DNA from 4 places in the Sulfobacillus thermosulfidooxidans genome. Region 1 is predicted to be linked to each of the others. Evidence: a T-box and tRNA genes for the amino acid it is inferred to sense, from the RefSeq annotation. Region 1 holds a T-box; the other regions hold tRNA genes.
The links. The T-box of region 1 lies ahead of leuS (leucine--tRNA ligase). A T-box ahead of a tRNA ligase gene usually reads a tRNA of that ligase, here a tRNA-Leu.
Positions count from the first base shown of each region.

Region 2: it has a tRNA-Leu gene. The T-box ahead of leuS (leucine--tRNA ligase) is inferred to sense a tRNA for this amino acid. The anticodon was not compared.
Region 3: it has a tRNA-Leu gene. The T-box ahead of leuS (leucine--tRNA ligase) is inferred to sense a tRNA for this amino acid. The anticodon was not compared.
Region 4: it has a tRNA-Leu gene. The T-box ahead of leuS (leucine--tRNA ligase) is inferred to sense a tRNA for this amino acid. The anticodon was not compared.

Region 1 is NZ_LGRO01000002.1:399,453-402,640, reverse strand. It holds gene AOA63_RS17470 (EAL domain-containing protein) at 1-1,329, opposite strand, end outside; T-box leader at 1,505-1,694, shown strand; gene leuS (leucine--tRNA ligase) at 1,730-3,188, shown strand, end outside.
Region 2 is NZ_LGRO01000001.1:1,728,777-1,731,964, forward strand. It holds gene AOA63_RS20030 (hypothetical protein) at 1,105-1,365, opposite strand; tRNA gene AOA63_RS08730 (tRNA-Leu) at 1,699-1,783, opposite strand; gene AOA63_RS08735 (sensor histidine kinase) at 2,173-3,188, opposite strand, start outside.
Region 3 is NZ_LGRO01000001.1:2,022,514-2,025,701, forward strand. It holds gene mrdA (penicillin-binding protein 2) at 1-1,604, opposite strand, end outside; tRNA gene AOA63_RS09970 (tRNA-Leu) at 1,794-1,882, opposite strand; gene AOA63_RS09975 (S1 RNA-binding domain-containing protein) at 1,908-2,324, opposite strand; gene AOA63_RS09980 (hypothetical protein) at 2,472-2,753, opposite strand; gene AOA63_RS09985 (sigma factor-like helix-turn-helix DNA-binding protein) at 2,753-2,989, opposite strand; gene yabQ (spore cortex biosynthesis protein YabQ) at 3,093-3,188, opposite strand, start outside.
Region 4 is NZ_LGRO01000002.1:248,134-251,321, forward strand. It holds gene polA (DNA polymerase I) at 1-531, opposite strand, end outside; gene AOA63_RS16740 (alpha/beta fold hydrolase) at 615-1,304, shown strand; tRNA gene AOA63_RS16745 (tRNA-Leu) at 1,350-1,436, opposite strand; gene glnA (type I glutamate--ammonia ligase) at 1,532-2,950, opposite strand; gene AOA63_RS16755 (superoxide dismutase) at 3,152-3,188, opposite strand, start outside.

The DNA of each region.
Region 1 (3,188 bases):
GGCTTCAAATAAGGGTTCGCCCAACATGCCTTGATCGCTGAAGGCTTCTTCTTTTTGGCTATAGCCAACAGCTAACACGATCAGTGCGGCAATGCCTTGAGCCATATGAATGAGGTCGGAGCGGATTTGATTCGGTTCATGATAGCCCAAATGAAGAAGCCCCCAGCACCCTAAATTGTCACAAATAGGTACGGCAATAGCTGAGTGAATATGAAAACGATCGGACCAAATACGCGGACCATTGGTTGGCTGTTGAAAAATCGTTGGTTCTCTCGTCAAAATGGAATGGTATAACGCCGAAGATTGGGGAATGACAGTACGGGTAAAGAACGCCTCGTCTTGGGGAGAGAGCCGTTCGGTTGATTCCAGATAGCGCAAGTCATTGCCTTCCACCTTAAATATGGCGACGACATCAGCACCCGTTAGTTTTTTGGCTAACGACAGTAAGTACGTGTAGCGTCCTTCACCGTGAGCCAAACCTTGAACCATTCTTCGCGTCGTGGTTAATAAAGTGTCGAGCTGGTAGGTAGGGGACGGTCTCAAAAGAGGTGCCCTGGTGAAATCAGCTGGGGTTAAGGTGCTATGAAATGTCATTTCGGGTTTTCCTAATAGATAACCTTGACCATATTCCACTCCGATTTCTTGGAGGGTGTACAGTTCTGCAAAAGTTTCAATGCCTTCAGCGATGAGTGAAGTGGCAGCCGTTTTCTTGGCGAATCGAGCGGTGCTTTCTAATAGGGCGAATTTGATAGGGTTCTTATCTACGTCCCGGACCAAGCTTAAATCGATTTTGGCAAAGTCAGGCTGCAATTCAATGAGCCGAGTTAATCCCGAATACCCTGAACCCAGATCATCTAAGGCAATGCGGATGCCCATTTCTCGAAAGGGCGCTAGGTAATCGTGCAGTTTATGGTCACCTTCGCTAATAGTTTCCCGTTCCGAGATTTCCAGCACGATTTGCTGCGGTTTGATCTGGTCGCAATGTTGTAACGCACGCAAGAAGGGTAACGGATTCAACAGGCTTTTCGGCAAAATATTTATAAAGAGAACCCATGTGTCAGGACAGCCACTCTGACAAAACGCATCAAGAATCTGTTGAAAAGCCAGTTGATCAAACATGAGCAAACCGTCATGCCCTTCGGCAGAGGCCATAAGATCTAAGACCGAAACAGGTTCGCCATCTGACATCTGGGGTCGACTGAGTCCTTCATAGGCTAATACCGAACCATCACGCAAGGACACAATCGGCTGAAAAGCGGCATGTAAAATCTTGCTACGATACCACTCGGGCCAAAGATTGTCGCGGTAGCGATTTGCCGTCTGATTCATTTTGGACTCCTCCAACCTCTTTCGACATTTAATCTATGCCATTTCGTTGCGAACTGGTGAAATCCTTTATTGCCTTCCAAAAAAATTCCAGGATTTTATGCATCCCACCAGGGAACTTGTGGAGCATTTGCATTTGTTGAGAATTTCAGGGTAAAATTATCCTGATAAAAATAGAGGAAGCTTAATGACCACGGACCTAAAAGAACCGAAAGGTACCAGAGAGCTAGCGGATGGTGTGAGCTAGTCCTATTAGATTCTTTGACTCACCGTGTGAAAGCTACGATTCAGCTCGTTATCGCTGGTTTAAGAGAGTGCTTTGAGAGCACTAAAATGGGTGGTACCGCGGGTTAATTCTCGTCCCTGTTGCGTAGACAGGGGCTTTTTTATTGGAGGGAACACCATGACGATCAAGGAAGGACAATCTTCCACGATTTCTTCGCCCGATCGCTATAATGTGCGCGCGGTCGAAGAAAAATGGCAAAAGATCTGGGAAGACCAACATCTGTACGAAACAAGGGATTCTGACAAAGAAAAATTTTATTGTTTAGAGCAATTTCCCTATCCATCCGGGCACCTGCACATGGGCCATGTGCGGGTCTATACGCTCGGTGATGTGATCGCCCGCTACCGGCGCATGGCAGGCTATAATGTGTTGCACCCGATGGGTTGGGATGCCTTTGGGATGCCAGCTGAAAATGCGGCCATTAAAAACGGCATTCCGCCGCGTACTTCGACGATGGCTAATATTGCGTACATGAAACAACAGATGAAACAAATGGGTTTGTCATTCGACTGGTCGCGTGAAGTGACCACATCCGAACCCGAATATTATCGTTTTACCCAAGAATTATTCTTGTTGTTTTACGAACGAGGATTAGCCTATCAAAAAGAAGGCGCAGTCAATTGGTGTCCGAGTTGTGAAACCGTATTAGCCAACGAACAGGTGGAGGACGGCTTGTGTTGGCGTTGTGATTCGGTAGTGACGAAGCGCGATTTGACGCAGTGGTATTTCCGTATTACGGATTATGCGGAGCGGCTCTTAACCTCCTTAGATGCTTTAGACTGGCCGCAAGAAATTAAGACCCAACAATTAAATTGGATCGGAAAAAGCATTGGGGCCGAAGTAGTTTTTGATGTGCCCAGTATTGGCCAGCAGATAGCGGTATTCACAACCCGCCCCGATACCTTATATGGCGCTACCTATGTGGTTCTTGCGCCGGAACATCCGTTGGTTGAACAACTGATCGCGGATTACCCGGAGGCCGATAAAGTTCGGCAGTTTATTGCGGAAGAACGGGTCCATAGCGATATTGAGCGAACGGCCGAAAATACGGAAAAACGGGGCATTTTTACGGGGAGTTACGCAATTCATCCCTTAACCGGGGAGAAATTGCCAATCTGGATTGCGAATTATGTATTGGTCGATTATGGAACCGGGGCGGTTATGGGGGTGCCGGCGCACGACCAGCGCGACTTTTTGTATGCACAAAAATATCACTTGCCCATGAAAGTCGTGGTCCAACCTGAAAATCCTGGCGAGGACTTTGATCAGCAAGCCTATAGTGGACCGGGAAAATTAGTGGATTCCGGACCTTTTACGGGGCTTGATAATCAGGAAGCGAAAGCTGCGATTGCGGGTGCGTTAAAAGAACAGGGGAAAGGAGGGCCCCGAGTTAGTTACCGCATGCGGGATTGGTTGATTTCCCGGCAGCGCTACTGGGGGGCGCCGATTCCCATCATTCATTGTCCAAAATGTGGGGCGGTTCCCGTTCCTAAGGACCAATTGCCTGTGCTTTTGCCGCCCAATGTCGAGTTCACGGGTCAGGGAGCTTCGCCCTTGGCGGGCGCTAAAGACTGGC
Region 2 (3,188 bases), on a different contig from region 1:
GTCTCCTGTCGGGTCACAGACTGGCAAACAGCGGCCGGTTGAGGAGTATCGATACGCGGAGTCGTTTTCGGGCGAACTTCCTGCTTATGATGTTACGAGCATCATAAGCGGGCACCAACACAGATGGGGCGTTCCAAGAAAAGAAACTAAGTCTTGCCCTATACAAATCATTATGATCACAACCTCGGCATTCCCTGACGCTCTCGACGCTGTGGGCCTGTTTCAAACTCACAGATTTGTTGGCTTCCGCGACGATGTTCAATACATGTTGCATCATCTGCTTCACCTGGCCAATCAGAACTTTTTGGTTGGCTGTGGAATTAACAGAGATAGCAGCTTGTTCGAATGTTCGAGATGCCGTCTGCATCGCATAGACATCAGAAAAAATTGCGTAACAGCGACTTCGACCCGAATGAGAGCATCTAGCTGTTGCGATGAAAAGATTTGGGCCATCTCCGAAGACGGAGGCAGATGCCATGACCATTGCAGCGACGTTGTGAGTAAATACACTGAATCATTTAGGCCAGCAAGAAGCACTAGTTCCACTGTCAGAACCGTATATTCGACACCTTGACGGATAGCGCGAAGTTTCAGGTGATCTTGCTTATCCCTTATGCCTGCTTGTTCATAAGGCGAATCGCATCATTGATGCATCAAAAAAAATGCGTATATTCGCTGTCGCTACCCAATGGTATGTGCACAGTCCTGTTTCCCTCCCTGCGGCAGCCATGGGCAATTATATATCATTTAAAAAATCAACGAATGATTTGTGTCCCAGATTGGCAAAAAATCGCTTCTAGAATGAGCCTCGAATTATTCGAGTGTCGTTATCAGACCGGTCGCATAGGAAGCGCTATTTTTGATAACATTGGTCGCTGGCAGTTGATTTGAGTTGAAGAGGACAGTTCCTATAGTAGTGAGGTTCATTGGGGCGGTATTCCGTCGGAGAACGGGGCATTGGATCTCCAAATGCCAGGACTGGTTCTTTCTGCTGCAGGCCAATGAGTCTATTACCGGTAATGTCAAGCAAAACCCAAGTATGTCTTGAAAGACAATGGATTCATCGTTGAGGACAGCATCTTTGTCTCTTTGCTTAACTATATTTTAGCTTATTGCAAATACGGCATAACCATGTTCAACTTTATTTCCTAACTGCCATTGCAAGACGACTTTTTCTTGTCCCCTAAATGACTTTCGAGGATAATATGGTTGAATATTAAAAAAGGCTACTTGGGTCGTCTTCCCTCCACCAGGAAACGACGTAAATGTCGGTCCCATACGCCAGCTTGTTTCGTGCTGATTTCTTGAATACAAAATGATATGCAAGTACCCTATACGAGCTTTCCCTAGATAAGTGGCCATCATTCCATCTCTCGGCAATATCATAATGCGCCAAGAATCAAGACCGTTCTGGTAAATTTGCACAGCCTTCCACGAACGGTTGGGACGAAGTGTCGTCGGCCGAGAGAATCCACAACTGGATAGCATTGCTGTCGAAACTATGATGGTACTTATGAGTTTTGTTGTATATTTCATTGACTATGTCCTGGGATGCATTCGAGGTTCACTGCACCCTGTACCCTTGTCAAAACAAAAAATTAAAAGCTATTTTTCTCATTTTTCACGATAGCACCACAAAAGGAAACGCACAACAAAAAAACACGCTATACAATAAAATATCGCGTGCACCTAATAAATTGGTGTCGGGAGGGGGACTCGAACCCCCACGGATTGCTCCATACGCCCCTCAAACGTAAGCGTCTGCCAGTTCCGCCATCCCGACGCATATTAAATTTGTGTTCGAGCTCAACTGCTTTTTCATTTTATCACAGACTTCCTCACGAGACAAATACCCCTTGATATTTCGCACTTTTCATTTTTTGACATCGAAAACCATGATTCCCCATACTGAAGCGAGGGCTCAGTGCAATAATGAAGGACTTCAGTATACCCACATATTCTGTAAAATCGTCGGATTCGCTGATTTACTTATCCTTCGTAGATATTTTCTGCCCTTTTAAACCTCTCGATCTTGTTATTCGCTTTGATACCGTGGTCAATGACATTTCCACGAGATCCGTTGGGAAGAAAAAAATCGGATTCGTCGTTTGCAGTGAACAATTGACGGTGGTTTTTGTTTCATTGAATCCTTATCTTCTCACTGCATTCCTTTCAGGACATAGGCAAGTCAATAGCAAAGATGGTGCGATGGGATTCACTTTCGATGACCCAATGTCCTCTAATTCGCAACACGATACTATTGGCAATCGCGAGTCCTAAGCCAAAATGGTGACTCGACGCAGGTTGTGCAGCCCGATAAAAACGGTCAAAAAGGTGCGCGAGAGTATCTTTAGAAATCCCAGGTCCTTGGTTTAAAACCCCGATGCGAACGCGGCGCGTTGTCGTTAAAGGAATCACGAATAATGTTACCGTCGTATTATCATCCGCATAGGTATCGGCATTTTCCACTAATATTCGCAGTACCGCCTCGAGAAGATCTGGCTCCGATAAAATATCTGGTATCGCCTGCGCGGTCAGATCTAGCGTTAATGGATGATGAAGGCACGTATCCCGTAAATTGGGCAGGATTTTTTGAAGGTAAGGCACCACTTCCAGCGGATGCAAAGGAGGAGGATCCTCTTGCTCCATGCGAGATAATTGCAGAAGACGATTCACCAAGGTTTCCATAGCCTGCGATTCCCGTGCCAACGCTTTTAGCGCCTGCGACCGGCTTTGAGGGTCATTCTGAGCCCATTGGGTTAAGGTGTGGATGTAACCACGAATAATGTGGATAGGGGTTCGAAGAGAATGAGCGGCATTACTGATAAATTGTCGCTCGCGTTCTTGCGCCTTGAGAAGGCGATCCAGCATGCTATTAAATGACTCCGTCAAAGAGACTACTTCCGTTAAGTTGGACGGAATAACAACGTGCTGACCGGTCTTACGGTTTAGGGTTACCGTGCCAGCCACCTCCTCCAAGGATCGCAGAGGCTCAGTGACTTGGCGCACAATGATAATGACGGCTAATATGCTACTCATCACTAACAGAAGTTCCCCAAAAACTAGAGCCGTGCGGAGCGTAGAAAGCAATGAGGCGGTTCGTGTAAGCCCATCGACTACAATCAGGTTGCGGTGCCGATTATCTAATATCAAGGGCGTATTAGCAAACACATAAGGTGTCCCGTTAA
Region 3 (3,188 bases), on a different contig from region 1:
TCTTGTGCAGACATATCCATGCCCTGGTGCACAGCATGCCAGATAGAATAGGGTAAATTAATTTTTCCTTGGACTACTGGGTTAAACTTTTTCACGACTTTGCCCGAAGGCGTGGTAATTTCGCTCACCAAATGTGGCCAATACAAGGTCCCGCCATTGGCAATGGCCGCGTCAGCACGAGCCAATGCAATCAGGGTATAGCGGGCAATACCTTGGCCAATCACAGTATTCAAATTCCATCCCCAGGTCCAAGGGCCTTGTCCTGATGCGGCTAAACGAGCGGGTGTGGGAATTTGACTCGTGATCTCTCCTGGTAAATCAATGTGCGTGGGTTTATTCAACAAGAACTTCCGCATCCATTTGTCCATCGTATTGATGCCCATGTCATAACCCAAGGTGTAGAAAAACACGTCATCAGACAGTCCTAAAGCCTGCTCAACATTCAACCAGCCAAAACCAGGAGCATACCAGTTGCCAAAAGCGCGATCTTTAGGAAAGTAGCCGGGATCGTAGATTTCGGTGGTGGGAGTTATGACTCCCGAAGCCAAGGCGGCTACAGCCATAATCGGTTTAAATACCGATCCCGGTGCAAACCACCCCGAAATGGCTTCATCAATGAAAGGGCTAATGCCCATTTTGGCTAAGGGGCTGGTGGCTAACTTATTGTAATAGCTACTATATTCTTTGGGATTTGTCGGCAATAACTTATTGGGATTATAAGTCGGTAAACTCGCCATTGCCAAGATATCGCCATTATTGGGATTCATGGCAATCACAGCCCCTTGCACTGCGCCCGCACTGTGTGAAAAGCCTACGGTAGAATGTCGCATGGCTTTCATCACATACGCTAAGGAGTTTTGTGCCGTTTCTTCCAGGCGCCAATTAATCGTTAAATGCAGCGTATCTCCTGGAGTCGGACCAGAACGGCTGAGCAGCTTCACAAGTTGCCCTTGCCGGTTCACTTCTGCATATTCCCCACCAGCATGGCCATGAAGATATTGATTGTATTCATATTCCAAACCCGCCGCACCAACAATCGAGGTCATAGAAAACCCTTTATTTTTCAGCTGTTGATATTCCTGGGCATTGATACGCTGCGTATAACCAATGATATTCCCCATCAAATTGCCGTAGGGATAATAACGGACCGCAATGGGTTGAATGCGCAAATTGGGCAGTTCATTAATATTTTCTTCAATGTTGGTCATTTCACTGGCCGTAAGTCCTGAGGTAATCACGACCGGATCGTAAGGTGGTAGCTGCGCAATTTGCTTACTGATCAACTGACTCAAGTACGCAGGCGACTCGCCTAATTCCTTGCCCAACAAGGTCAATTCGGACGAGGGCATATTTTGCCCATTGGCGAGGTAATATAGTGTCCAGGACGGTTTTGATGTCGCCACAACCTTTCCGTCCGCAGTCACAATGTTACCTCGGGGTGCTGGAATCGGTAGCTTACGCAAGGTGTCAGCTTGCGCTAAGGCTTCGTAATGACTGCCTTCTTTGACTTGCAAATACCAAAATCGGGTCCCCACCACGGCAAAGGATGCGGTGATTACGGCCATAAACACAATGCTGCGATTACGGCTTTGACGATTGATCATTGATGCGTATCCCCCTCATTATCCCTATCAATCATAATAAACGGTTTGGTTGTCTTCGGGGAGCTCCATAAAAAATTACCAACCGGGTTTTTTTGTGGCAAATGGAATGATTTCCAATCTCAAGGATAAGAGGGTAAAATGAGAAATACTTTAAGAAATAAAAAAATAACGCATTTATCACGCGTATAATGGTGCCGGGAACCGGACTTGAACCGGTACGAGCATCCCTGCCCGGAGGATTTTAAGTCCTCTGCGTCTGCCTATTCCGCCATCCCGGCAAATTGTTATTTAACTAGCGACTAATTAGCGGCTCGCTCCACGACCGCCCCGTTTAGATTCTGTATTCCTTCGTAAATCCTGCAACCGGTCCTCACTATCTTTCATAAACCGTTGCATTTTATCTTCAAAAGATGTTTGCGATGAAGCACGGCGCTCACGATGTCCCGCATCACGTGGTGACGGTGTTTCTCGTTGAGCCTTGGGTTGAGCTTGACGAATTGAAAGTGCAATTTTCCCGGAAGGATCCATTGAGAGAACCTTTACCGTAACTTTGTCACTTTCTTTCAAATAATCTTTGATGTCCTTAACGTATGCATCTGCCACTTCCGAAATGTGAACCAGCCCAGTCTTTCCGGTGGGCAATACAACAAAAGCTCCAAACGGTGCAATACCGCTCACAGTTCCTTCTACGATCTGCCCTACTTCAAGTTCAGACGGCATACGTCTTATATTTTCCTCCTAAATAAAAGCTCAACTCGCCTCACGACAACGTTAATTATAAGATGCAAGGTCATAACTGTCAATCGGTAAAAGGTTGAAAGACTCACTATCATTTAGCAAAAAATGGCTTTGGTGACTACGACAGTTCTACGGTTGACTGAGAGCCGGATCAGGAATGGCCATCTTTCCCGTAATCATATTTTTAACCATCACCGGATTTTTTAGTTCTTGAATATCCTGTTGCAATTTTGCATTTTGTGTTTGCACAGCTTGGATGTTGTGATTTAACGTCAGTTCATCATGCCACAAAACCCAAATATGGATTCCCGATTGAACGGTCCAAAAACTTAAATACCCCAACACAAACACGGTGACAAAGCGCTTCCAATTCCAACGTAAGCGTACCCGTTTTTGTCCAGCAATAGCCACTAAATCTCCTCCTCGTCCTCATCCTCCGCGGCCATAACGCCCAACGGATCCCCACTAATGACCAGAACGACTTGATACCCTTTGGTTTTCGCCCGGTTGTAAAGCGTTGCCACTGTCGCCGGCGACAAGCCCAACCGTTTCGCGATGGTTTCACTGGAGACTCCTGTTTCCTTTAAAGCCACCACTTGCCGTTCACGAAATGATAATTTTTCGAGTCCGCGAATTTCAATTTGCATAATCTCTCCAAGTTATCCACAGGTTGTGTACAAACTGTGTACAAACTTATTACAAAATTATGACATGGTTTTTACATTATAAAACAGGCAAGAGGTTTTCGCACTACATTTCGGGGGAATTAGGCGGAGGCGAAGGAGGCTTTTTTTTGCTGGCCAGGATTTTTTGACGGAACGAGAACAGCACATGGGGAAACGGTGC
Region 4 (3,188 bases), 150 kb from region 1:
TTGGTCCGGACGGACACCCATTTTTTCTTCGACTTTAACTTCATCCATTCGATCTAAATCGCTAATGCCCGTTCGCGTGGTGAGCAACACGATAACGTTTTTGTCCACCAGTTGTAGGAGGTCGCGATCGCCCGTCACAATTAAGGTCTGGTATCCTTTACGTTGACCTAGTGTAGTCAAGGTGCCAATCACATCGTCCGCTTCAAATCCATCGACCATAACCGTGGGAATGCCTAAATGCCGCACAATGTCTAACGCCAACGGCACTTGTTGGCGAAATTCATCAGGGCTTTCCACGCGGTTGGCTTTATATTCAAGATATTGTTCGTGGCGGAAGGTTTTATGAGGCCCGTCATAGGCCATAATGACCCGGTCCGGGTGTTCATTTGTGATGACTTTGATAACCATGGACAAAAAACCATGAATAGCGCCGGTTGGCGTTCCGTCTTTCGTTTGCAGATTTTGTGTCAATAACGCATGATATGCTCGAAACAACAAACTGTGACCATCAATTAAAAGTTGGGTCGGCATCCGCACCTGTAGCTCCTTCTCTGATATATACTATGGTAACAAACGCATTGCAGCCCAACAAGTGACAAAAGGAGTGGCGCCTAATGCCTGTGCCTTGGCTATTCATTCACGGAGCGGGTTCGACGAGCCGGTCCTGGTCCCGACAACATCGCCTGCCCTTTGCCTCCCAATTTTGTGATTTGCCGGCCAGACCACAAATTTTACCGAGTCACCTTATTACCTCATTAGCCGAGTGGTGCCTAACCCAGATCAATGAGCCAGCGATTGTGGTTGGTCACTCGATGGGAGGCGCCATAGCCCAAATGATGGCCATCCTAAAACCTCAATCGGTCAGAGCGCTCGTGTTGGTTGGAACGGGACCACGCTTACCCGTTAATCCTGAGTTGCTGGAGCAATTAGTGACGCACCCTCATCAAGCGCTGGAAAACATCGCACGGTGGTCCTTAGCCCGCCATTTTGATCCCAACTTATATGAAACGAACCTCCGGCTACTGGAAACGGTCTCGGCCGACCGGATTTTACACGAGTTAACCGCCTGTAGCCTGTTTGATAGCCGCCCGGTATTAGGGCAATATACCGGTCCTGCCTTTCTCATCCGTGGTGCCGAAGACCGGATGACACCCGAAGTCTTGTCCAATGAATTTTTAACCATATGGCCAGATATTCCCATTTATACCATTGCGGATAGTGGTCATTTGGTCATGCTTGAACAGCCGGAATTATTTAATGAAACCTTGTTAACCATCGCGAATCGCCTCGCCGACACAAATTAAACGGTAATGCCATAAAAAAAATACGGCCAAATGGCCGTTAAAATTTGGTGCCGAAGGCCGGACTTGAACCGGCACGAGGGTGACCTCATACGATTTTGAGTCGTACGCGTCTGCCAATTCCGCCACTTCGGCGACAACGTGGTTATTATAGCACAGGTTTTTTCCCAACTCAATAGGCAATAACAAACAGGGCGCTTTCCAACCGGAAGCGCCCTGTTAACAATGTTTTAGCTGTTAAAGTACAATTCGAATTCCATCGGGTGCGGTCGAAGATTAACGGCATTCACTTCGTTGACGCGTTTGTAATCGATCCATGTTTGAATCAGATCTTCGGAGAATACGCCGCCTTCCAATAAGAATGCATGATCTTGCTCTAACGCATCAAGTGATTCGGACAAGGAACCGGGCACACTTTGGATATTGGCAAGTTCGGCCTTGCTTAGTGCGTAAATGTTCTTGTCTAAGGGCCCAAAGCCTTCCTTCACCGGATCTAAACCTTGCCGGATCCCATCAAGACCTGCCATCAGCATCGCAGCAAATGCCAAGTAGGGGTTCGATGTGGAATCGGGGGTGCGGAATTCAATACGGCTCGCTTGCGGACGATCATTGACAGGAATTCGAATAGCAGCTGAGCGGTTTCCATGCGAAAACACAATGTTCACAGGAGCTTCAAACCCGGGCACCAACCGTCGATAACTATTGGTCGAGGGATTGCTAAAGGCTAAAATGGCCCGCGCATGTTTTAAAATACCGGCAATATAACTTAATGCAAGCGGTGACATATGCGCATATCCATTTTCCGAGTAAAATAACGGTTTGCTGTCTTTCCACAGGGACTGGTGAACATGCATGCCATTGCCATTGTCTCCATAAATGGGCTTGGGCATAAATGTCACGGTCTTACCATGTTGCTGAGCGACATTCCGCAATACATACTTGTACATCATCACGGTGTCAGCCTGTTTGGTCAAGGTGTTAAAGCGTAAGTCGATCTCTCCTTGACCGGCCGTAGCGACTTCGTGGTGGTGCATTTCCACGCGAATACCTACACTTTGTAACGCTTTGACCATGGCCGTTCGTAAGGCCGCTGTGCTGTCCAAGGGTGGAACAGGAAAGTACCCTTCTTTGGTTCGGATGGTGTGTCCTAGACTGCCTTCCGCAAAGGAATTCCAAAATCCTTCGGAGGAATCGACCTGATATGCCGCATGATAACCTTGGTTAATGTAGCGGACGGAATCAAAAATGAAAAACTCAATTTCTGGTCCCCAATAGGACACATCCGCAATTCCAGATGCCTTAAGATATTCTTCCGCGTTCCGTGCAATCCGGCGCGGGTCACGTTGATAGGGAACATGCTGAGGATCTGTTACATCCGCTACCAAACTCAACGTCGGCACCGTTGCAAACGGATCCACCACAGCGGTGTCAGGATCAGGAATCATTAACATGTCACTTTCTTCAATGCCGCGGAAACCTCGAAGACTGGAACCGTCAAACGGTATTCCATTAGTAAAGGTATCCTCATCAACTTCACTAACCGGTATTGTCACATGCTGCCACGTTCCCGGCAAGTCAATGATATGCACGTCAATCATTTCAATATTCTTTTCCCGTATAGTTCGTAACACATCCTCAGCTTTCACCATATAATCCCCCTCGTAAGTTTACAAACAGCGTGCACTTTGACGAAAACTCGTCAATACGATGTTAAGTATATGAATGGATCTATCATACTGTCAATATGGCTTGTAAGCTTTTCAAGAAAATCTCACACTGCCTAAGTGTATGCAAAAAAGCCCAGAATCATCCTGGGCTTTTTTGCGATGACAATAGCTAATGCGAGCAACTTAGATGTGGTATTTCTCGAGGCGCTTGTTGACTTCA